DNA from 2 places in the Arthrobacter sp. TMN-50 genome. Region 2 is predicted to be linked to the other one. Evidence: riboswitches for the same ligand, from Rfam matches in the RefSeq annotation. Region 2 holds a riboswitch; the other holds the start of a gene.
The links. Region 2 has a riboswitch for thiamine pyrophosphate ahead of ACX80A_RS11470 (MFS transporter). Riboswitches for the same ligand answer to the same signal wherever they lie in the genome.
Positions count from the first base shown of each region.

Region 1: it holds a riboswitch for thiamine pyrophosphate, as region 2 does, so the genes downstream of both, ACX80A_RS03575 (ECF transporter S component) here and ACX80A_RS11470 (MFS transporter) in region 2, are expected to answer to the same signal.

Region 1 covers NZ_JBTNDG010000001.1:734,675-745,308, forward strand. Annotated here, with positions in the region: gene ACX80A_RS03560 (cupredoxin domain-containing protein) at 1,384-1,935, opposite strand; gene ACX80A_RS03565 (energy-coupling factor transporter transmembrane component T family protein) at 2,592-3,395, opposite strand; gene ACX80A_RS03570 (ABC transporter ATP-binding protein) at 3,392-4,885, opposite strand; gene ACX80A_RS03575 (ECF transporter S component) at 4,891-5,508, opposite strand; TPP riboswitch at 5,575-5,692, opposite strand; gene ACX80A_RS03580 (DUF4235 domain-containing protein) at 5,814-6,074, shown strand; gene mnhG (monovalent cation/H(+) antiporter subunit G) at 6,082-6,477, opposite strand; gene ACX80A_RS03590 (monovalent cation/H+ antiporter complex subunit F) at 6,481-6,741, opposite strand; gene ACX80A_RS03595 (Na+/H+ antiporter subunit E) at 6,738-7,322, opposite strand; gene ACX80A_RS03600 (Na+/H+ antiporter subunit D) at 7,319-8,929, opposite strand; gene ACX80A_RS03605 (Na(+)/H(+) antiporter subunit C) at 8,926-9,420, opposite strand; gene ACX80A_RS03610 (Na+/H+ antiporter subunit A) at 9,417-10,634, opposite strand, start outside.
Region 2 covers NZ_JBTNDG010000009.1:57,182-67,815, reverse strand. Annotated here, with positions in the region: gene ACX80A_RS11510 (methionine ABC transporter permease) at 1-39, shown strand, start outside; gene ACX80A_RS11505 (endonuclease/exonuclease/phosphatase family protein) at 64-813, opposite strand; gene ACX80A_RS11500 (MBL fold metallo-hydrolase) at 798-2,264, opposite strand; gene ACX80A_RS11495 (HAD family hydrolase) at 2,254-3,156, opposite strand; gene ACX80A_RS11490 (extracellular solute-binding protein) at 3,167-4,513, opposite strand; gene ACX80A_RS11485 (carbohydrate ABC transporter permease) at 4,589-5,560, opposite strand; gene ACX80A_RS11480 (carbohydrate ABC transporter permease) at 5,616-6,650, opposite strand; gene thiC (phosphomethylpyrimidine synthase ThiC) at 6,844-8,574, opposite strand; TPP riboswitch at 8,567-8,676, opposite strand; TPP riboswitch at 8,782-8,889, shown strand; gene ACX80A_RS11470 (MFS transporter) at 8,882-10,174, shown strand; gene thiD (bifunctional hydroxymethylpyrimidine kinase/phosphomethylpyrimidine kinase) at 10,181-10,634, opposite strand, start outside.

The DNA of each region.
Region 1 (10,634 bases), on a different contig from region 2:
CTGCGCCGGGCGCGGCCGGCGGAGGCGGATTCGTCCTTCGACGTTGCCATCACCTGACGCTGGAACGAAGCGGAACGCGACCATCGCCGCCGGCGGGCCGCCGAAGTCAGGAAGCACTAGCCTGGAGCTAAGCCTGACGCCTATTTCGATCCGAAAGCGGAGGTCTGCTGGCGTCGATGTTCCTGGCCGCTGCACTGGATGATCGGCCCACCACCGATATCTATATTTGGGTCACTGTTCAGGTCAGCAAGGAACCTGTGCAGATCCTTGAACCTCACGACTACCCATTGAAAGCTGCCGGGCTGGAGGTGCTGACTAACATTGCGCCGAAGCAGCGAGACGGTGTTTTCGGTACAACCGAGAAAAACGGTCCAACGCCTCAAAAACCGGAGCACCTCACGCTGGGTCACCCCCAGCGGCGGGGCAACTGTCCCAACGGATCAGCGGGTGTAGTTCAACCCGCGTAAGTTCGCTGCCAGCAAGGAAAAGCTCTACGTCCCCTCCAAAGAAGGGGCGGGAACCGCTGGCCCCTGACGACGGCGCTGACCGCCGCTGCGGCAGAGGCTAGGGAAGAACGCGCCAAACGGCCCGGCGGGCGGATGGACGTTCCCGCATTGCTGGCGTTGGATGAGCCGGAGAACGCGGCCCACTGGCTGGCCTGCCCGATCAGTCCAGCTACTACGGCTCCCGCGGGATTATCGTCATGGTGATCTTGCAGCCCTGGCCACAGTACGGACCCGGATTAGTGGTCCGTACTGATGGTGGTGTTCGGCAATCCTTCCTCTTGGACAAACCAGTCTGTAACCGGTCCGCTGAAGCCGAGAACGCAGATCGCGATTGTAGCTACGAGCGCAAGCGAGCGGACATGCGCTGACACTGCTGTTCGACCCGGAATAGCAGGCGAGACCGGCAGGGCTTTGCTTCGACGGAGCGAGGTAACAGCAATGGCGAGTGCGGCGAGTTCGAGGATGAAGGCAGCGCTGTCGGGCATACCGACGGGTTCGGGAGTCCCAGCTTCGGGACCGAACGGAAGCCCAAGTGTGCGGGAGTACAGCCAGGTCGTAAGGGGGATAATCGAGACCACGGCGACGCCTGGGAGCGCTCAGCTCCACTGCTCGCTAAGGACCAGCAGGCCTATGATGCATTCCATAACTGCGAGGATTACGAAAAAAGCCGCGGCAGGACCCCAGTGGGAGAGATGCTCGGGGACGACCGCCGCGTGGATGGTTGCGCTACCGAATAGTGCTGTCGCCACGAGCAATCGCCGGTGGTCGGTGATTGCGATTGACGGGTTTCCGTCGATTCCGAGCGATATCCAGTCGGCTAGAGTGCGGGTGAACGCCGCTTGGTGCTCCAGGCGTACTCCCGGTGGTCAGACGATCGTCAGTGGCGCACCTCGACCTCGGTGTTCATCCAGGGGTGAATCATGCACATGAACCGGTGGATGCCTGCCGACATCTCGTGGGTCGCGACTGTTCCGCTCGCTCCGGCGGGAAGCGCAGTTCGAGGATCACTGAAGGCTGCACCGCAGTCAGCTGCCGGAGGTCCGACTAGGCCAAGAACATCATTGATCTCGGGCACGCAACCCGCCCCGAACTTCGCTACCTCGGTGAACGTATGAAACTCGCCCCCGGTGTTGGAGATGACCAGGTCGCTGCCCTTGCGGACGTGCGTCCGCTCGGGATGGTTGCGCCAGTGCCCGTCTGGGTTCCGCTCGGCCAGGCTCTCGAAAAGTTCGTCAAAGGTGGTGTCACCGTCTCCAACGCACGCTCCCTCCCCCAGCGCCGCATTGAACGTGGCCGGGTCGCAATCGTCCTGCATCTCGATGTGTCGTTGGCTGGGGCCGCTATCCGCCGCAGATGGTAGTCCGCCGACATTGAGGGCGAGGAAGACCGCGACCGCAGCTCCGCTCCTCGTGATGAATGCTTTGTTCATGTCACACGCTCCTAATGGTCTCGAGACCCATTTCACGGTGGTCAAGCCTCCATCCTTACCTGCCGACCTTGGGAAATCCTTGGGGCCGGAATGGCATCGGCGCGCATCGCTCGACAACTCGTGTACCGAGGCGCCAGGCCAGTTCCCGTGCCTTTTGCCAGGAGCAGCTTCGCGGTCGATATTCCGGGTAATGGCCGCATCCTGCTGCGCAACGGCAAACGCGTGCTATCAATGGAGCCGATATTCGCGCGACCGCAGCATCGATCGGTGCAGCAACATTCGCGTTCGCAGCGATCGCACCGTTAATCGGCGCTGATATGTCCGCTTCAGCAGCCAAATCTGCGTTGACGTTGAGGAGGTTCCCATCAAGCGAAGACCCCAGGTCGGTAGGCACGGCCCCAACATCCGGCACGGTGGCATCATGCAACAATCCGGTATCGGTGGTTCCCGTCTGGGCGTTGGCCCCGGCGTCGCGATCGAGACCGCCTGATCGAGAGTTGTTGCTTGCTTGTTCACACCGGAACCTCAACTCCAACACTGCCCCAAAACGGGAAAGGAACCCCTCCGATGAACTAACCCACAACCCGGGCAGACACCCCCAACTCCAGCTTCAGCGTTGTGCTGGTTGCTTATGCGTTGGTGTAAGGCTAATGGCCCTAGGACGCGCCGAGGAGGAAGTTCCAGGTTCCCGCGAGCACCGCTGCGGTCACCGCAGCGCCGGCAATGAGGATGCCGGCGAGGCAGACCCAGATGTCGATCCGACTGAAGGTGCTTTCCCTCGCCCAGGTGCGTTCTCCCGCCCCGAATCCGCGTGCCTCCATGGCGATGGCCAGCCGGGTGGCCCGGCGAATCGCCTGCACTATCAGACCGAACCCCTGCCCGAGGAAATTCCTCAGCCGGGCTACCGGATTGCCTTCAAACCCGACGCCGCGGGCGTGCCGGGCCAGCCCGAGGGTCCGCCATTCGTCCACCAGCAGCCCGACGAGGCGCAGCCCCGCCAGCGCGCCGAGCACAAACCGGTGCGGCAGCCGAAGCTTTTGCGCCAGAGCGTCGGCCAGATCCGTTGGATCGGTGGTGGTCAGCAGAAAAATTCCGGGCAGGGCGATGGCCAGCCCGCGCAACCCGATGGCGATCCCCGAGTTCACCGAGTCCTGGGTGAACAGGATCGGCCCTACCTCCAGCAGGACCGCGCCGGTCTTGTCCGCCAGCAGCGCCGTGCCGTAGGCAGCAACCATCGCGGCCAACACCAACGGCCAGGTCCGCTTCAGCAGGTGCCAGGCGCTGATGCCGAGCAGCGGCAGCAGTAGCAGTTGGCTCCCGAGGACGGCGGCGGCGCTTACCCAATCGATGCTGAGCATCACCACGATGGTTACCAGCACAGCGGCGAACAGTTTCGACAACGGGTTGGCCCGCGGAAGGAACCGTCCCGTGAGCTGGGGGGTGAGGACGTCGACGCTCACGGCGCCACCTTCAGCACGGCCTGGTGATCGGCGACCCGCAGCACACGACTCCCGAGCGCTTCGGTGAATTCCTGATCATGCGTGACGGCCAGAAGGCTGCCGCCGTTGTTGATCAGTTCGGCCAGCAGCGCCACCAGCTCCGCCCACGTATTGGCATCCTGCCCGAAGGTGGGCTCGTCCAGGACCAGGATGTCCGGGTCGGTTGCCAGCATGGTCGCCACCGAGAGTCTCCGCTTTTCGCCGCCGGATAGCGTAAACGGGTTGGCCTGTAGCAGCGAGGTCAGCCTCAGCCGTTCGGCGATGGGATCCACCCGCCGCCGGACCGCTGCCTCGTCGGTGCCCTCCAACCGCCGAGGACCAAACTCGAGCTCGTCGATCACCCGGTGGGTCAGGAACTGGTGTTCGGGTTCCTGAAAGACCGTCCCGATGCGAGTCACCAGTTGCGCCGACTTCCAGGCATGCGGATCACTGCCCGCGCCCCGGTTCAGCGCTGGAGCCGCCTCCAGCCGTCCGCCCCGCGCGGGCAACAGGCCGGCAAGGGTCAGCGCGAGCGTCGACTTTCCGCCCCCGTTGGGACCGACAATACCCAGCGATGAGCCGGCGCTGAGGGTGACGTTGACGCCGTCGAGCACGGCCGGGCCGCGTTTGGTCCGTGCTACTGCGAGCCCGCTGGCGGCGAGCAGCGCGTCCCCCGCCACGGGCTTCAGCACAGGGTGTGGGGGTTGATGGCCGGGTATCCACACTCCCGCTTCCGCCAGCCGGGCGCGGGTGGCCGGGGCGGTGAGCACAGTGCCGGGCGGCCCGTCGGCGAGGATGCCGCCGTCGGCCGCCAACACCACCACCCGGTCCACCACGTCAGCCCACACGGCCACCCGATGTTCCACCACCACTAACGTGGCGCCGGTGCGGTCCAGGACACGCACGACGGCGTCGCGCACCTCCAGTACGCCGGCCGGGTCGAGGTTGGCCGTCGGCTCATCGAGCAGCAGCAGCCCGGGCTGCATCGCCAGCACCGCCGCCAGCGCCAGGCGCTGCTTCTGCCCACCGGAGAGCGCCGTTGTCGGATGGTTCAATGGAACGTCCAGCCCGACGTCGTCCAGCGCGCGTCGGACACGTTCCCAGATCTCCGTCCGCGGGACGGCCTGGTTTTCGGCGCCGAAAGCCACCTCGTCGCCCACTCTGGCGAGCACGATTTGCGTGTCAGGGTCTTGAAGGACCAGGCCGGCGCGCCCCCGCGCTGCCTCCGGGGGTCGGCCATCAAGGGTGAGGGACCCCTGCTGTTCGCCCTGCCCCTCATCGCCCAGGACCCCCGCCAGCCCGTGCAGAAAGGTTGATTTCCCCGAGCCGGACGCACCCAGCAGTAACACCCGTTCGCCAGGCGCGACCGCCAGCTCAAGGTCACGGACTGCAGGGATCCTACGCCCGGCGTGGCGCCAACTCCAGCCCTGTGCGCTGATGCCGACGGCCTGCGTTCCGACGTGTTCGGCCATACCGGTTAGACGTCGGCCGTTCGTCCAGAGGCGAACGCGGAGAGCACTCCCGTTTTGGCCAGGGCGCGGACTGCCAACCACGAAACCAAGCCGGCAATCACTACCCCCGAGATGGCAGCGAACAGCACGTACATCAGCTGCCACTCCACTGCCCACAGTGCGTTGTAGAGGACGTTCTCGCTGATTGCCAAGGCGAGCCCGGCACCAAGACCCGCAAGCAGCGCCACACCGAGGTTCCACTTGCGGTACAGGAAAAGCAGGAAGATCAGTTCCGCGCCAATTCCCTGAATGAGCCCGGACAGCAGGGTGGTCAGCCCAAACTGGGTGCCGAGCAGCGCGGAAACGGCCGCTGCCAGCACCTCGCAGTAGATGGCGGCCCCCGGCTTCCTGATGATGAGGCCCCCGAGGACGCCTGCGATCAGCCAGCCCCCGGTGTAGAGGCCGGCCAGTGGCGGGAAGGCTGCCGTGAGGGCGGAAATGCCCGTGTAGCCAGCCGACCAGGCGAAAAATACCACTCCGACGGCAACTGCCACCACCGAGGCAACCACGATATCGACCACCCGCCATTGATACCGGGCCCGGAAGGTGGGGTTGCTGTGGGTTGGTGCTGTTGATGAAGCCATGTGAAATCCTCCTGAGGTACAGGAGGGGAGGGCATCCCTGCCCGCAGCAAATGCTACCGGCCGGGCACCCTGAGATACTCGACTCCCTTCGCCGGTACTAGCCGGATCAGGTTCGAGGGTCTGCGGTAGTCCGCACTCTCAGCGCTCGTCCACCAAAATGGACCGCGCTCCCCTGTCGTATGTTTAGCAATCTCAACTCTACACCTGTGGTGTTGGGGCTACCTGCGGGGCTGCCTGCGGAGCGCGTCGTCGTAGTCGGAGGGAAACGCTAGGCTTGGAAAAAGCCACCATAAAAAGGAGACACTGTGAATCAGCTGATGAAACTGCTGGGCGTAGCACTGAGCCTGGGCGCCGGCATCGTGGGCGCGAAGCTTGTAGATTTCGTCTGGACGAAGACCACCGGCAACGCATCGCCGAAGGACGAGGATGGCCTGGAGAACAGCCTGCGGTCGGCGATCGTCTTCGCTCTGATCTCCGGTGCTGTGCGTGCTGTCCTGCAGGTGCTGACCAACCGCACCACGCAGCGCGCCGCCAACCGGTTCGCGAAGACCCGCGACCTGACGTAGGTGGGTTCTACGTCTCGTCAGGGCGCTCGGTCGGTTTCCGGCCGGGCGCCCTTTTGTTGGCCGCCTTCTCCACCACCTCGTCCAGTTCATCCATGCTGAGCAGGTCTCGTCGCAGGTGTTTGGTGCGGTATCCCGCCCGGCCCACCATGTGGGCTGAGACGGGGACGGTCAGGAGCATGAAAATCCAGCACACCAGCAGGACCGGGATCAACACCCAGCTACGCAGTTGCAGCCCCATGGCCAGGAGGAACAGCAGTAGTCCCAGCACCTGCGGTTTGGTTGCCGCGTGCATCCGGGTGAGAAGGTCAGGGAAACGGAGCAGTCCGACGCCGGCAGCAACCGACATCAGCGCCCCACCGATCAACAGCACCGCGGTTAGGGCCTCCATCACTGTGTCAGACATGCGCTACTTCCTGTCCGTCACGAATCGGGCCACGGTGACCGAGCCGATAAACCCGATCACCGAGATTGCCACCAACAGCATGATGTTGTCGAGGTGCCGGTTGACGGCCATGTCCATGGCGAGCGCCCCGCCGATGGTGGCAAGCAGCACATCAATGGCCAGCACCCGGTCCAGGATCGACGGACCGCGGGCAATCCGGTACAAGGCACACAGGGACGCCAGGATCAGGAGTCCCGCGGCGACGGTGATGGCGACGATCATCATGTGCCGGCACCGTCCCGACGGTTCGCGTTTTCCGCGTCGAAACGCATTTCGGTCTGCAGCAGCGCTAGATCATCCCGGGTTCCCATAATTTTGATCAGCCAGGCTTCGGTGGCCCGCACATCGGCCCTGATCTTCGCCGCGTCCTCCGGCGTATTCACATCCAGGCAGTGCAGGTACAGGGTGGAAGTAGAGCGATCCACCTCCACAATCAACGATCCGGGGATCAGGGAGAGCGCGTGCCCGGTGACTGTCACCAGGAGGTCGGACTGACTCCGTAGCTGCACTGCGACCACCGCGTTGACAAGCCTCGGGCCCTGCGTGAGCGAGAGCCAAAACACTTCGAAACTCGCCACCACGAGCTTGTACAGGAACCGTCCGATGAACGGGACCGCGTATAGCACGTTGAATCGACCGCTGAGCTCCACCGGAGGCAGGTACAGCAGGTTGGCCACTGCGTAGGCGATCAGTCCGCCAAAAATAAGGTTCCCCGGGCTGAAGTCCTGCCACAGTGCGCCCCAGACGATGACCAGCCAGATAATCAGGGGCAGTTCCGTGATGAATGGGATCTTCTGTCGGCTCATGGCGCGCTCCCTTCGCCCAGGACCGCTTCAATGTAATCGGTCCGCTCCAGCATGTTCTGCGCAGCGTTGTCGCTGATCTCAAACAACGGACCTGCCAGGAGCGTGAGGAGCACTCCCAGGCCCACCAGGCCCATGGTGGGACCAACCATGGTGCGGGGTAGCAGGTTCACCGGGTTGCGTCCAGAGAACCGCCCAGTGGTCTCGCCGTTGACGCGGTGCGAGGTGCGAACGGCTGACCCGTCTGCCTTGGTGGCGAGCAGGATTGGATCCGGGTGCAGCGCGTCTTCAGGGCGGCGCCAGAAGGCACGGTTCCAGACGCGGGCAATCGCCAGCAGGGTCAGGAGGCTGGTGAGCACACTGGCACCAACCGCCACATAGGCGATGGGCGAGCCCAGTTCGACGCCGGCCTGCAGGATACCCAGCTTGCCGACGAACCCGGAGAAGGGCGGTATCCCGGCCAGATTCATTGCCGGGATGAAGAACAGTACGCCGAGTAGCGGCGACAGCTTGGCGAGCCCACCAAGACGGTCCATATTGGCGGTCCCACCGCGGCGTTCGATGAGCCCCGTGACCAGGAACAGACTGGTCTGCACCGTGATGTGGTGGGCCACGTAGAAGATCGCGGCGCCCAGCCCGACGACGGTGGAGATCGCCAGCCCGAAGATCATGAACCCGATGTGGCTGACAAGGGTGAAGGACAGCATTCGTTTGATGTCCGACTGCGCGAGGGCACCCAGGACGCCGACCACCATGGTGAGGATGGCCACCACCATCAGCAGCGTGTTTATCCGGTCCCCTGGGAAAAGCAGGGTCTCGGTGCGCACCATGGCGTACACCCCCACCTTGGTGAGCAGCCCTGCGAACACTGCGGTGACGGGCGCCGGCGCCGTGGGATAGGAGTCCGGGAGCCAGAAGGATAGGGGGAACACCGCTGCCTTAATCCCGAAGGCGACCAGCAGCATCAGGTGCAGCATCATCTGGGTGGCGGGGTCGATCTCGCCGAGCTTGATCGCGAGGTCGGCTAGGTTGATGGTTCCGGTGGCGGCATAGATCATGCCGATCGCGATCAGGAAGAGCAGCGAGGACAAAACGCTGACCACCACATAGGTGACCCCCGCCCGGATTCGTGGCGTGGTTCCGCCCAGGGTCATCAGGACGTAGCTCGCGGTCAGCAGGATCTCAAAGCCCACGTACAGGTTGAAAAGATCGCCGGACATGAACGCGTTGGAGACGCCGGCAACCAGGATCAGGTACGTGGGGTGGAAGATCGAAATTGGTCCGTCCTCATCACCGTCCGCCATGCCCTGGCCGGTGGCATAGATCAGCACGGCGAGGCTGACGGCGGTCGAAATGACCAGCATCAAGGCGGAGAACTGGTCAACCACCAGGGTGATCCCGAACGGCGGCAGCCACCCGCCGATGAAGACCGCCGTCGCCCCGTGGTTGGCAGCGTTCTGCAGCAGGATCAGTTCGAGCACCAGGGTGATGCTGAGCGTGGAAATGCTGACCGCACGCTGTGACCGGGAATGACGAATCAGGAGGAAGGCGATCGCCGCTCCGAGGAACGGCATGACCACGGCCAGCGGTGCGAGGCTTGCGATGTTCACCGTGGCTCCTTCGGGTCGGTGGAAAGGTCAAAGACTCCTGCGTTCTGAGACCCGGGGGCTTCCTCGGCTTCCTCCAGCGGAGTGAACTCCGTGGTCTCTTCGGGCACGTCGGCGTCGTCCTCGGCATCGAAGCTGCCCTGGCTCGCCACTCTGCGGTCCTCCAGGTCGTCCTGGATCTCGTCACGACGGCCCAGGACCCAGGACCGGTAGATGATGCCCAGCATGAAGGCGGTCACGGCGAAGGAAATCACAATGGCGGTCAAAATCAGGGCTTGGGGCAGCGGATCCGAGTAGGCGTCGGCAGCGATTTCCTCCGAGTAAAGGGGTGCGACGCCGGCCCGACCTCCAGCTGAAAGCAACAGGATGTTGGCGCCGTTGGCCAGCAGGATCAGACCCAACAGGACCCGGGTCAAGCTACGCTCCAGCAGCAGGTAGATGCCCCCCGCGAAGAGGGCTGCCATGACCACCAACAGGGTGATGTTCACGCTCATCGAACCACTCCCTCGCCGGTCTCGGTATGTTTTTGCTGTTGTAGCTTCATCTCGTCGGGGTCGTTGCTCGCCGAGAGGCCCTCGCTGCGTTCATCGATCTCCGAGCCGAGGCTCCGTAGCACGTCGAGGACCAGCCCCACGACCACCAGGTAGACACCAATGTCGAATATGGTCGACGTGACAAACTTGACGTCGCCGAAGACCGGCATCCAGAACTCCAGGATGGCCGTCTGGAGAACCTGGCCTCCCAGCAGCAGTGGGATCAGCGCGCTCAGGGAGGTGGTCGCCATACCCGCGCCGAGCAGGACGCCCGCGCTCACCGGGCTGGCTTCCGCCAGTTCAAATCGCCCACCCGCCAGATAGCGCACGGTCAGCGCCAGCCCTGCCAACAGTCCACCCGCGAATCCGCCGCCCGGCAGGTTGTGACCGGCAAGGAGGAGGTAAATGGAGAAGATAATGATCGAGTGGAAGAGCAGCCGGGTGACGACCTCGAAGATGATCGATCGGCGCTCGGGTGCGAGGGTCCGGCCAGCGACCAGCCACGCGTCCCGGGAGACTGACGAGAACTTCTTCGCCAACGCCAGCGCTGCGGCTTCCCGCCCGAACTCGGCAATGGGCTCCTGGCCACGATCGACGGATCCGGATTTGACGGTCTCTGCCCGCTGGCGGGTATCGCCCCGACCGCGGATGAAGATCAGGCTGGCGATGCCGGTGGCTGCGATGGCCAGCACTGAAATCTCCCCGTACGTGTCCCAGGCCCTGATATCGACCAGGGTGACATTGACGATGTTCTCTCCACCGCCGCGCTCGTAGGCCAGACCCGGGTACTCCAGTGACACAGGGGTGGCGACTCGTGATGTCATGGATGACATGGCGATCGCCGCCATCACCAGCCCGAAGGAGATTCCCAGCACGGCCCGAAGCAACCGGTACCGTCCCGGCTCCCGCTGCCACAGCCGGGCGGGTAGCGAGCGGAGCGCGAGCACGAAAGCCACCAGCACAATGGTTTCCACCAGCATCTGGGTCAACGCCAGGTCCGGCGCCCCCTGCAGCGCGAAGATGAGTGCCATCCCGTACCCGGTCACCCCGACCATGAGCACTGCCATGAACCGCTTGGTGGCGCGGACCGCAGCCAGAATGCCGAGAATGATGACGACGCCGGCCGCCACCTGTGCTGGTGAATCAGCGATATGCCACCGATCCGGGAGCGGCGC
Region 2 (10,634 bases):
CTTGGTAACGTGCTGGCCCGGAAGGCGCTCAGGCGGTAACCGCGAACGCCTTCCGTGCCAGGCTCAGAGGTCAAATCCGTAGGTGGTAATGACGGGTTTGTGGTCAGAGGGTGCAATGTCCCCGTGAAAAAAGTCCACGACCTCGGTGCTGAGCGCACGGATGTTTCCGTAGTGGAACTGGAAGTCGATGACCCATGGTGTGGTTGGTTGAGGCCAGGTGGGGACCGTGGGCCAGGTGGGCGCTGGAGTTACTCCGAGTGCAGAGTAGGAATCCTGCAGGCCCGCGGCATGCAGAATCCGCGTGACGTGCCAGGACTCGTTGAGATCACCCATGAACAGCACCGGATCCCCGTGCGCACCCAGGAGGGCGACTGCGGCTCCCGCAGCTTCGGACTGGGCGATCCGTGGGTTGATGTGCTCGGTCAGTTCGCGTTCCGTCCCGGGGAAGCAGAAGTGTGCCGTGCTGACTATGAAGGTGGTCCCGTCCTGGGCTGCGAGCCGAACCCAGAAGAGCTTTCGGTCGCGGTGAATCTCGTCCACCCCGATGCCGATGTCCACGGCGCCATGCTCCACCTCGGTGAACAGTCCGGCGTTCCACCAGATTGAACTCTCGTGGCTCCACCCTCGGTCTTCGTCCTCGACCCGTCGGTGGTGGGGAAGCTCACTGTCGATCACCGCGCGGGTGGCGGGACGAAGTTCCTGGACGGCGTAGATGTCGGGACGACGTGTGCGAAGCAGCGCCCGGAGCGCGGGCTCGCGTTCCGGCCAGCGGGTGTCCGCCCAAACGTTGTGGGTCATTACAACGAAACGCATGGGATCATCGTCCTTTCTGAATCAGCGCCGCGTGCGCCCCGCGCGAAGGGGCCGGGCTGGGATAGCCGGAAGGATTGCCCGCGTGTGGGAAGGATGAGGGGTGTGGAGGTGCGCGGGAAGAGGTCAGGGTGGGAACTGTGCACGGCCGCGACAGCTCCCGGACGAACGGTGTCGACGAGCCAGGCGAGGTCATCGGGACTGGCATGGCCGCCGGAGTCAAGCCAGACAAAGTCCAATCCGAGAGTTGCCACCCAGGCCTGCAACGAGGTCCATTCCGGGGCCCATGCACCCAACGGCTCCCCATTGGAGTGAATCAGCACATCGCCCCGGCCGGCTCCAGCGGCCAGCGCCACCCAGCGGTCTGGCACCTGCAGTTCCACGAGGAAGCTATTGCGGTTCCGTTGAAGGTCGTCGATGGTTACCTGCGTCTCACCAGTGGTGACGCGGTCCGTGTCGCCACCTGTCGCAAGGACGGCGACGGCGGCGCCGTCGTCGTCGGGGTGGGGACTGCTCAGGCCGTGACGCACCGCGGCGCGCCAGCCGGCGATAGTTTCCGGGCGGAGTACCAGGGTGCGCCCGTTCGCGAAGGCCGCATCACGCAGGCTGGCCAAGCGGCGCAGGTTACGGGGGTAAGGGGTCACGAACGCCAGCCCGTCGGTGAGCGCCAGGATTCCGTCGACCCGCTCGGACACCTCAGCTTCGGATAGTGGCCTGACCGGGCTGGTGTCGGGTCTGAGGGTGGTGCCCTCGGTGATGAGCAAGTCGACCCCGGACGCACGCTCTGCGAAGGCTGCCATGCGTTCCGGTGCGTGGCCGTGGCCACGCCAGTCCCCCGTCCAGGCAATCCGCCGGTCCCCTGCGCGCAGAACAAACCCGGCCGCGCCGGGGACGTCATGGTCGACGTGCACGAGTTCCAGGTCCAGGTCACCGACGAGCACGTGTTCACCCTCGTCCAGACCGCGGACCGTGGCCGGAGTGCCCGGCAGAACCCCCACCTCTGTCAGGCCCGCGTGCAGCGCTGCGCCATCGGAACTCATCAACACGGGAACCGCCGGGTTGACGAACGGGAGGAGCGCGCAGTGGTCATTATGGTTGTGGCTGACGAAAATGCCCATCGCCTCGGGCCGTTGCAGGAGGGAAGCGTTCTCCAACAGCCGTCCACGTGTCCGCATTGGTTTCACCGCGGACGCAACACTTCCTCCGAAGGGGGCAAGTTGGTCCGGGTCGTAAAGTCCTTCCACCAGGGGTGCCATTCCAGCCCGCAACTGAGCCACGAGGTTCCCCTCCGAGGGTGCAGGAGAGGCGCGGGAGAACAAGGAACCGGTGGGATTTGGGGTTGTCCCGAAGTCGAAGAACAGGGTCGAGGTGCCCAATTGGACGGCGGCTTGAACCCCGCCGATGGTGGTGGTGCCATTGAAAAAGGTCAGGATCGGTTCGTGGTCAGATGCCATCGGGTATCTCCTTGAGTGCGGTGGCGAACGAGGAAAAATCAGCATGCCGGGCGCTGGACCAGCGCGCGCCCGGATCAATCTTCAGCGGGTCGATGTGAACGGTCAGGCAGCCCCGCTCCGCGGGCGGCAACAGGTCATTCCAAAGGTTGTCCCCCACCACTAGTACCTCTCCTGGGTCTGTGTCCCAGTGGTCCTTCGCGTGGGTGATGAGTTCCGCACATCCTGCTGGCTTGCGGGCGTCAAAACGCACCATTTCGAACGGCTGGCGTAGGTTGAGTCGCTGTACCAGCGGGCCGGCGAGTTCCTCAGGAGTGTTGGTGGCCAGCAACAGTCGGCGTCCATCTCCGAGGCGCTGCAGAACATCATCCAGGTGTTCGGATCGGATCAGGGTGGTTGCCTCGGCATTGACGAACCGGCGGGCGCCGGTAAACGCTTCACGCAATAGACGCTGGTCGGCTCCACGGCGGGCTGCCAGCGCTCCGATGATTTGCCATTGATCGCCTAGATAGCGCAGCGGTCCGTCATGGCTCACGCCACCCCGCAGATCGTCGGGAAGGGGCACCGGGTTACCGTCCCAGTCTGTGGCAGTGGTTGCCGTCCATTGGGGGGCGTGGACGACGACACCGCGGGTTGGCTCGACGAAACAACCTGGAGTCACGGCGGGGTGGGTCCGTTGAAGCACAGCAGCTATTTCTTCCCGGAAGCCGTTGCCACCCCCGTTGGGTAGCATCTTTTCCAACCCCGTTGCGTAATGGTCCGTCATGCGGGGGTCGTCATGCAGCGTGCCGTCCAGGTCGAACAGCACCACCTCGACTGCAGCGAGGTTCTCGAATGGTGCGGGAAGCATCGCCCCAACGTGGGTAGGTAGAAGGTTCGCGGAACATGTAGGCATGGTGACATCCTCAGTTCTGCGGTGCGGCTTCGAGGAGGCTGGTTGCTTCGCCATCCATGCGCTCCGCCGCTTCCTGCGGGGTCAACCGACCCAGCACCACTTCTTCGACCACTCCAGTGACCATGTCATCGATGGCGTTGCCAGCAGCGGTGGGCGGCATGATCTGGGCGTTGATGAACACGTTGTCGAAAGCTTCAGCTTTCTGCGGGTTTTCCTTGTAGTTGGTGCTCAGAATGTCGGTGTCGAGGGCGCTTTCCACGGCCGGTGAATAGCCGGTGCGCGCCGCATAAATGGACTGGGCTTCCGTATCAGCAAACCAACGCATGAAGAGCCACGAAGCAAGTTCCTGCTCAGGATCGTCGGACGAAAGGATCACGTGATTCCCGCCGAAGAGTTGAGTGATGGGTTTGGCCGATTCCTGCGGTGTCATGGCCACAGACCACTGGAACTTGTCCTGAATCTGCTCGATTTTCGTTGAGGTCCGTGCCGTGGTGCCCAGCTCGGAAGCGGTGCGCTCGTTGGTGAATTCCTGCTCGGTGTCCGCCGCCGTATACACGAGCTCCTCTTCGAAAAGGAGGGCAAGCAGCTCCAGGGATTCAATGGATTCGGGGGACGTGAACTGGGTGGTCGCTGCTTTGGGGTCGTACGGGTCAATGCCTTTAGAGCGCAGCATGTTGTAATACACGCCGTTCTTGCCTGTGCCCATGGCGGAATAGGGCAGCCCGGTTTTGTCCTTCATCTGGCGTGCCTGCTCCAGAAATTCCTCCCAGTCGGCGGGGGGTGCCTCAATTCCGGCCTCGGCGAAAAGGTCGGCGTTGTAATACATCCCCATGCTGGAATTGCCATGAGGCCAGGACAAGGTGCTTCCGTTGTAAGCGTCCACCCGTTGCCGGGCCAGGACGCCGTCAACGAGATCATCCATGTCCTCGTCGGGCACGCCGTACTGTGTACTTTCAATGTACGGATCGAGGGGTTCGATCACACCGTTTGCCACGTATTCGAGCGTGTCATTTTCGTAGGCCATGGTGACATCGGGGGCGCCCCCGCCGGCCAGGGATGCGCGGACGGCCTGGTTGAGCTCCTGGTAGGAGCCTTTAAAGGACTCGTTGACCACGATGCCCCACTCGTTCGTCTCGTTGAACTCCTGAACCATTTCGGTGATCGCTTCACCGTAAATGGTGGCCTGGATGTGCCAGAAATCTATTTCCACCCCCTCCGGAAGCTCGCTGCTGTCAACACTTTCCGTGCTGGCAGCAGCGTTTTCCGAAGCACCTGCGCCACCACCGGCGCAGGACGTGATCACCAGCGTGCTGGCGAGAAGAAAGGAGGGAAGGACGGCTTTTTTTGGCAGAGTCATGGGACAGGCACCTCCGGTGCGGTTAGGGGGTTGTTGTGCAATGGGTGGGATGGTCGGTGGACGGGCCAGCTGGCTTCAGCCCTTGACGCCGAAGGCTGTGAGGCCTTCCACGAAACGGCGTTGAACAAAGAGGAAGAAGATGATGCCCGGTATTGCGACCAGTGTCGTGGCCGCCATCAGCAGGTGGTGGAGGGAGCCTTCATCGCCGGAGAACGCCATCAGCCCAAGCTGGACCGGCCGGATGGATTCGCTCTGGGTGGCAATCAGGGGCCACAGCAATTCGTTCCACCGTCCAATAAACCCGAACAGCACCACGGTGAGTACCGCGGGCATGGTCATCGGAACAAGAACTCGCCACAGGAAGGTCCAGTGGGATGCCCCGTCCATGCGGATGGCGTCCCAGTAATCGCGAGGCACCGCCATAAACGCCTGTCGCAGCAGGAAGATCGCAAACGCTCCGGCGACGCCGGGCAGGATCATCCCGGCATAGGTGTCATACAGCCCGGACCCTCCCTCCCCGAAGAGGTCATTGCCGCCCGCGAAAGGGATCTGTCGGATCAGCACATAATTGGGCACGATTCGCGCCTCGAAAGGAATCATCATGGTGGCCAGTACCACCAGGAAGAGAAGATTATTGAACCGGAACTTCATCCGGGCAAAGGCATACGCGGCCGTGATCCCCGTGACGAGCTGCAAGGCGGTGCCGAGCACCGCAACAATCAGGCTGTTGAGGAAATAGCGTCCGAACCCGGACGGCGGCCCATCCCACGCCTCGGCGTAGTTGGACCATTGCGGATCCGACGGCAGCATCGTCGGCGGTGACAGGTTGACTTCCTGGAAAGTTTTCAGGGAGCTTGTGATCATCCAGGCGAAGGGGAACAGCATGACGGCCGCCCCGGCGATCAATGCGGTGTACAGGACAATCCTTCCAGCGGTCCGGCGCCAGCGCTGGAGCGCGTAGGTCCGGTCGGACTGGTTGAGCGGAGCGGCCGGATACCGGGTGCTGGTAGGGGCATCAGTCGCATTTTCGATGGTGTGCAGTGCCATGGGCGGTTCCGCCTTCTCGGTCTGGTGGTGGGGGGTCTGGAATTCCGAAGGGAACTCAGTCGTAATGCACGCGCCGCTCAGCGAACCGAAATTGCACCAGGGTAACGATCAGCAGAAGAAGGAACAGGAGCATGGACAACGCCGCGGCGAATCCCACCGAACTGGGACGCTCGTAGAGGTGGCGGAAGATGAGCACCGGTAGCGTCAGGGTTGAATCCAGTGGCGAACCGGCACCTGCCCCGTAGCCACCGCCACTGGTGAGGACGTATACCTCGTTGAAACTCTGGAAAGACCGGATGGTGGACACCACCAGGAGTAGGAACAGGGTTGGTGAAACCAGCGGCATGGTGATGCGGGTGGCCATCTGCCACGAGTTCACCCCATCCATCCGAGCGGCCTCTTTCACCTGGGGATCGATCGTAATCAAGCCGGCCAGGATGATGACGACGGCGAAACCCAACGTGTTCCACACGCTGAACGCCATCACACACACCAGGGCTACGCTGGGCCCGGCCAGGAACCCGGGAACGCCGTCAGGCCAGCCAATGCCTACGGCACCCAGCAGCTTGGGTACGAGGGGATCGGGGTCCAGCAGCCATTGCTGCGGGGGCAGCCCCAGCCACTCCATCACCGAGTTGAGCAAGCCGACCTGGGGATTGAGCAGCCAGACGAACGCCAGCCCCGCGGCGACTGTGGACGTGATGTACGGGACGAAATAGGCGGTACGCAGCGCGGTCAAGAACCGAATCTTCGAATTGAGCAGATTGGCAATCACGAACGCGATCACGATAGTCGCTGGTACGGTACCCAGGACGTAAAAGCCGGTCACCACCAGGCTTTGGCCAACTTCTCCGGGTGCTCCTCCCGGGGCATCACCGATCTGCTCGGCAATCCTGATGTAGTTGTCCAGGCCGATGAATTGCTCGGGCTGGATACCCCAACGCCATAAACTCATCCACCCGGACAAAAGGATTGGATAGATGTCGAAGGCCCACAGCAACACCAGGGTGGGCGCCAAATAGACCGCCGGTAACCACAACCGCTCCATGCGTTGCCGCTTCCGCCGCCGCGCGATAATTTCTGATGACATGTGGTTCGCTTTTCCCATCTCAACTGCCTGATGGGAGCAACGCTATGGAGCTAGAGCGAATCCGAGATCAACCTGGAGTGACCCCGGAGGAAACAGTGGGTAACGTCCTGAAAGCCACGTCACCCACTGCATTGCGCGGGCTCGGCGGGGAAGCGGCCGTCACCTGCGTGCTCCTTCGCCAGCCCGCTAACTCCTAGTTTCGGGGGAGAACCGGCGCGGGAAGGTAGACCTTGCCCCCGGCGGCGCGAAATTCGGAGGACTTACCAGCCATCCCGGCGATAGCCTCCTGCGCCGAGGCGCCTCCAAACTGGTCCCTTATGTCCTGGGAGATCCGCATGGAACAGAACTTCGGTCCGCACATCGAGCAGAAGTGGGCGGTCTTCGCCGGTTCGGCGGGAAGTGTTTCGTCATGAAACTGCTCAGCAGTCTCGGGGTCCAGCGAAAGCGCGAACTGGTCGCGCCACCGGAACTCGAAGCGTGCCTTCGAGAGGGCGTCGTCCCGATCCCCGGCGCCCGGATGTCCTTTCGCCAGATCGGCGGCATGCGCGGCGATCTTATAGGTGATCACTCCGGTCTTGACGTCGTCCCGATTGGGCAGGCCGAGGTGTTCCTTCGGCGTCACGTAACAGAGCATGGCGGTGCCATACCGGGCTATTTCGGTCGCTCCTATTGCTGAGGTGATGTGGTCGTAGCCTGGCGCGATGTCGGTAACCAGGGGGCCAAGGGTGTAGAACGGCGCACCGTCGCACAATTCTTGTTGCCTTTCCACGTTCTCCCGAACCAGGTGGAAGGGGATGTGGCCGGGTCCCTCCACCATGACCTGGACGTCGTAGGCCCAGGCCCGCTTCGTGAGTTCGGCGAGGGTGTCCAGTTCGGCGAACTGCGCGGCATCGTTAGCGTCAGCGATAGAACCGGGCCGCAGGCCATCTCCCAGTGAGAAGGCGACGTCGTACCGGGCGAAAATCTCACATAATTCGTCAAAGCGCGTGTACAGGAAGTTTTCCTGATGGTGGGCCAGGCACCACCCGGCCATGATCGACCCGCCGCGGGAAACGATGCCCGTGACGCGCTCGGCGGTGAGCGGAACGTAGCGCAGCAGTACCCCGGCGTGGATGGTCATATAGTCGACACCCTGCTCGCACTGCTCAATAACAGTGTCACGGAAGATTTCCCAGGTGAGGTCGCTAGCCTCCCCGTTTACCTTCTCCAATGCCTGGTAGATGGGTACGGTGCCAATGGGCACTGGGGAGTTGCGGATGAGCCACTCACGGGTGGTGTGAATGTCATCTCCTGTGGAAAGGTCCATGACGGTGTCCGCGCCCCACTGGGTGGCCCACTGCATCTTGCTAACTTCCTCGGCGATCGAGCTGGTAACCGCCGAGTTGCCGATATTGGCGTTGATCTTGACGAGAAAGGCCTTGCCGATGATCATCGGCTCCGATTCGGGGTGATTGATGTTGTTGGGAATGATTGCGCGCCCGGCTGCGACTTCGGCCCGAACCAGTTCGACGTCGCAGTTTTCGCGCAACGCGACAAACCGCATCTCCTCGGTGATGACCCCGCGACGTGCGTAGTGCATCTGCGTAACAACCCTGCCGTCGCGGGAACGCAGTGGGATGGGCTGCACACCCTTCCACTCCTGGGAGGAACGCCCGCGACGGATCGCCGACCTGCCGTCGTCGAACAAATTCCGTTCGCGCCCCTGGTACTGCTCGACGTCGTTCCGGCCGGTGATCCAGGGCTGCCTCAGTGGTGGCAGGCCCACCACCGGGTCACTGCCTGGGCCGGCGGTACGGTAGACGCGGAGTGGTTCGTTGGGGCGGTTGCCCGGCGAGTTTTCGAGGGCGATTTCGGTGACGGGCACAGCGATGCCGTGCTCAGAATCGTGGACATATGAAAGGGACTGCGAATTAACGGCACTCAAGGTTCCTACTTCCTTCGCCGGCATGACCCGGACAGGTTCGACGGTCAAGGGCTGCATCAGCCCAATCTCAGCCCTTGCAATAGGGCACCCGTGTGGATGACACGACACTAACATCCCGTCCGCCAATGTCGGACATGACGCAGGCACACGGGGCTTTAGGGACAAAAATGTCGGAGAGGCATTCAACGTGCTCTAGTGTTTGCAGAACAAACACCACACGGGAGCCCGCGCCACGGGCTGAGAGGAAGCTGAAGCAGCTTCGACCGTTGAACCTGTCCGGGTAATGCCGGCGAAGGAAGTGAGATCGATGCCTCATATCCGCGCACTTAACGCGCCCAGGAAGACCATGCCGCTCGACGCGCGGCGAGCCGTACGCGGTGGGATCTTCGGCAACTACGTCGACCAGTTCGACATTTTCCTACCCGTCATCGCCCTGGCACCCGCGGCCGCCCACCTGTTCGGTCCGGAAAATCTCGCAGGCAACGCAGGACTGATTTTCATTGCGACCCTCCTTGGAAGACCGTTGGGGGGCGCAATTTTCGGTCCGATAGCGGATCGGATCGGTCGAACCGCCACGACCCAGGTGGCGTTGTTAGGCATCGCGGTGACGACCCTGCTCATCGCCCTGGTTCCCGGTCATACCGTTCTTGGCGGCGGGACACTGGTGGCTATTATTGCCCTACGATTCGTCGGAGGGATTTTTCTGGGCGGCGAGTACACATCGGCGATTCCGCTCGCGATGGAATGGTCGGAACCAAGGCGACGCGGCCTGGTCAGCGGACTCATCATGTGGATGTCGCCGTGGGCCAATGCCAGCATTGCGGCCCTGGTCTTCGGCCTTCTCACCGTGCTGAACGAGGATGCGTACAACGTTTGGGGTTGGCGGATCCCGTTCCTGCTCGGATCCTTGCTGGCATTCGGCATGCTGGTCTTTTACCGGAAGCGTGTTGGGGATTCTCCCGTCTGGAAGCGGTCGCCCAAGCGGGTAAACCCACTGAAGGACATTCTGGTTGGTGAGCACCGCCGCGAACTGTGGCAGGTTTTTCTGTTGATGAGCGGCTTGTGGCTTTTCACCTATATGGCGATCCCCACGCTGGCCAGTGAACTGGCATTAGATGGGCTCCTGGGTGCGAAAGCCATTTCTTTCACCATGATGTGTGCCACCGCGGCGTCCGCTGTGTTCATGGCGGCCTGCGGGCACGTATCGACCTACACCGGGCGGCGCTCCTTCTTCATCGGATTCGGTCTGCTTGGAGCGGTTCTGGCCCCGATGACGTTCCTCGGTGTGTTTTCCACCGCCAGCATCAGCGGCGTGGTGGTGCTGGTGGTGGCCCTGCAGATAGTGACGGTTTCCGGATACGGGCCCGTGGGCGCCTACCTCGTTGAACGCTTCCCGGCGGCGGTGCGGTCCAGCGGGTATGGCGTGGGGTACAGCCTTTCCATCGTCCTTCCCGCCCTCTACCCGTATTACCTGCCCCCGTTGCAGGACATGATGGGGCGGCACGAAGCCATCGCGGTGCTGCTCGCTTTCGCCGGTTTTCTGGTGCTCGTCGGTGGATTCATCGGACCCGAAACAAACAGGACACGCCATCTCCACTGATGGCGGTTAGTGCCCTCCGCGCGTGGTTGTTTCCGCTGTGGCCCATAACCGGTGGAAGTGGTTGATTGGCCCGTTGCCCTGCCCGACGTGTAATTCGTCGGCGTGAATAAGTGCGTCCTGCAGCCAGTCCTTGGCCTGGGAAACAGCAACGGACCACTCACCCGTGCGAGCCATGACGGTGGCTACGGCGGAGGACAACGAACATCCAGTTCCGTGAGTGTTCTTTGTGGTTACCCGCGGGGAAGAGAATTCGACAACGTCTCCTCCCGTAGCACCTACGACGCTCATAGCATCGACGAGAGCGTCAGGGCTGGTTTCCCCTGCCAGATGGCCGCCCTTGACGAGCACAACGGTCCCGCAGGCCCGGGACAAGTTCCGGCCCTGTTCAATCGCTGCGAGCCAATCCGCGGCGACAGGTTCATCCAGGAGGCCCGCCAGCTCGGGAAGATTCGGGGTGACC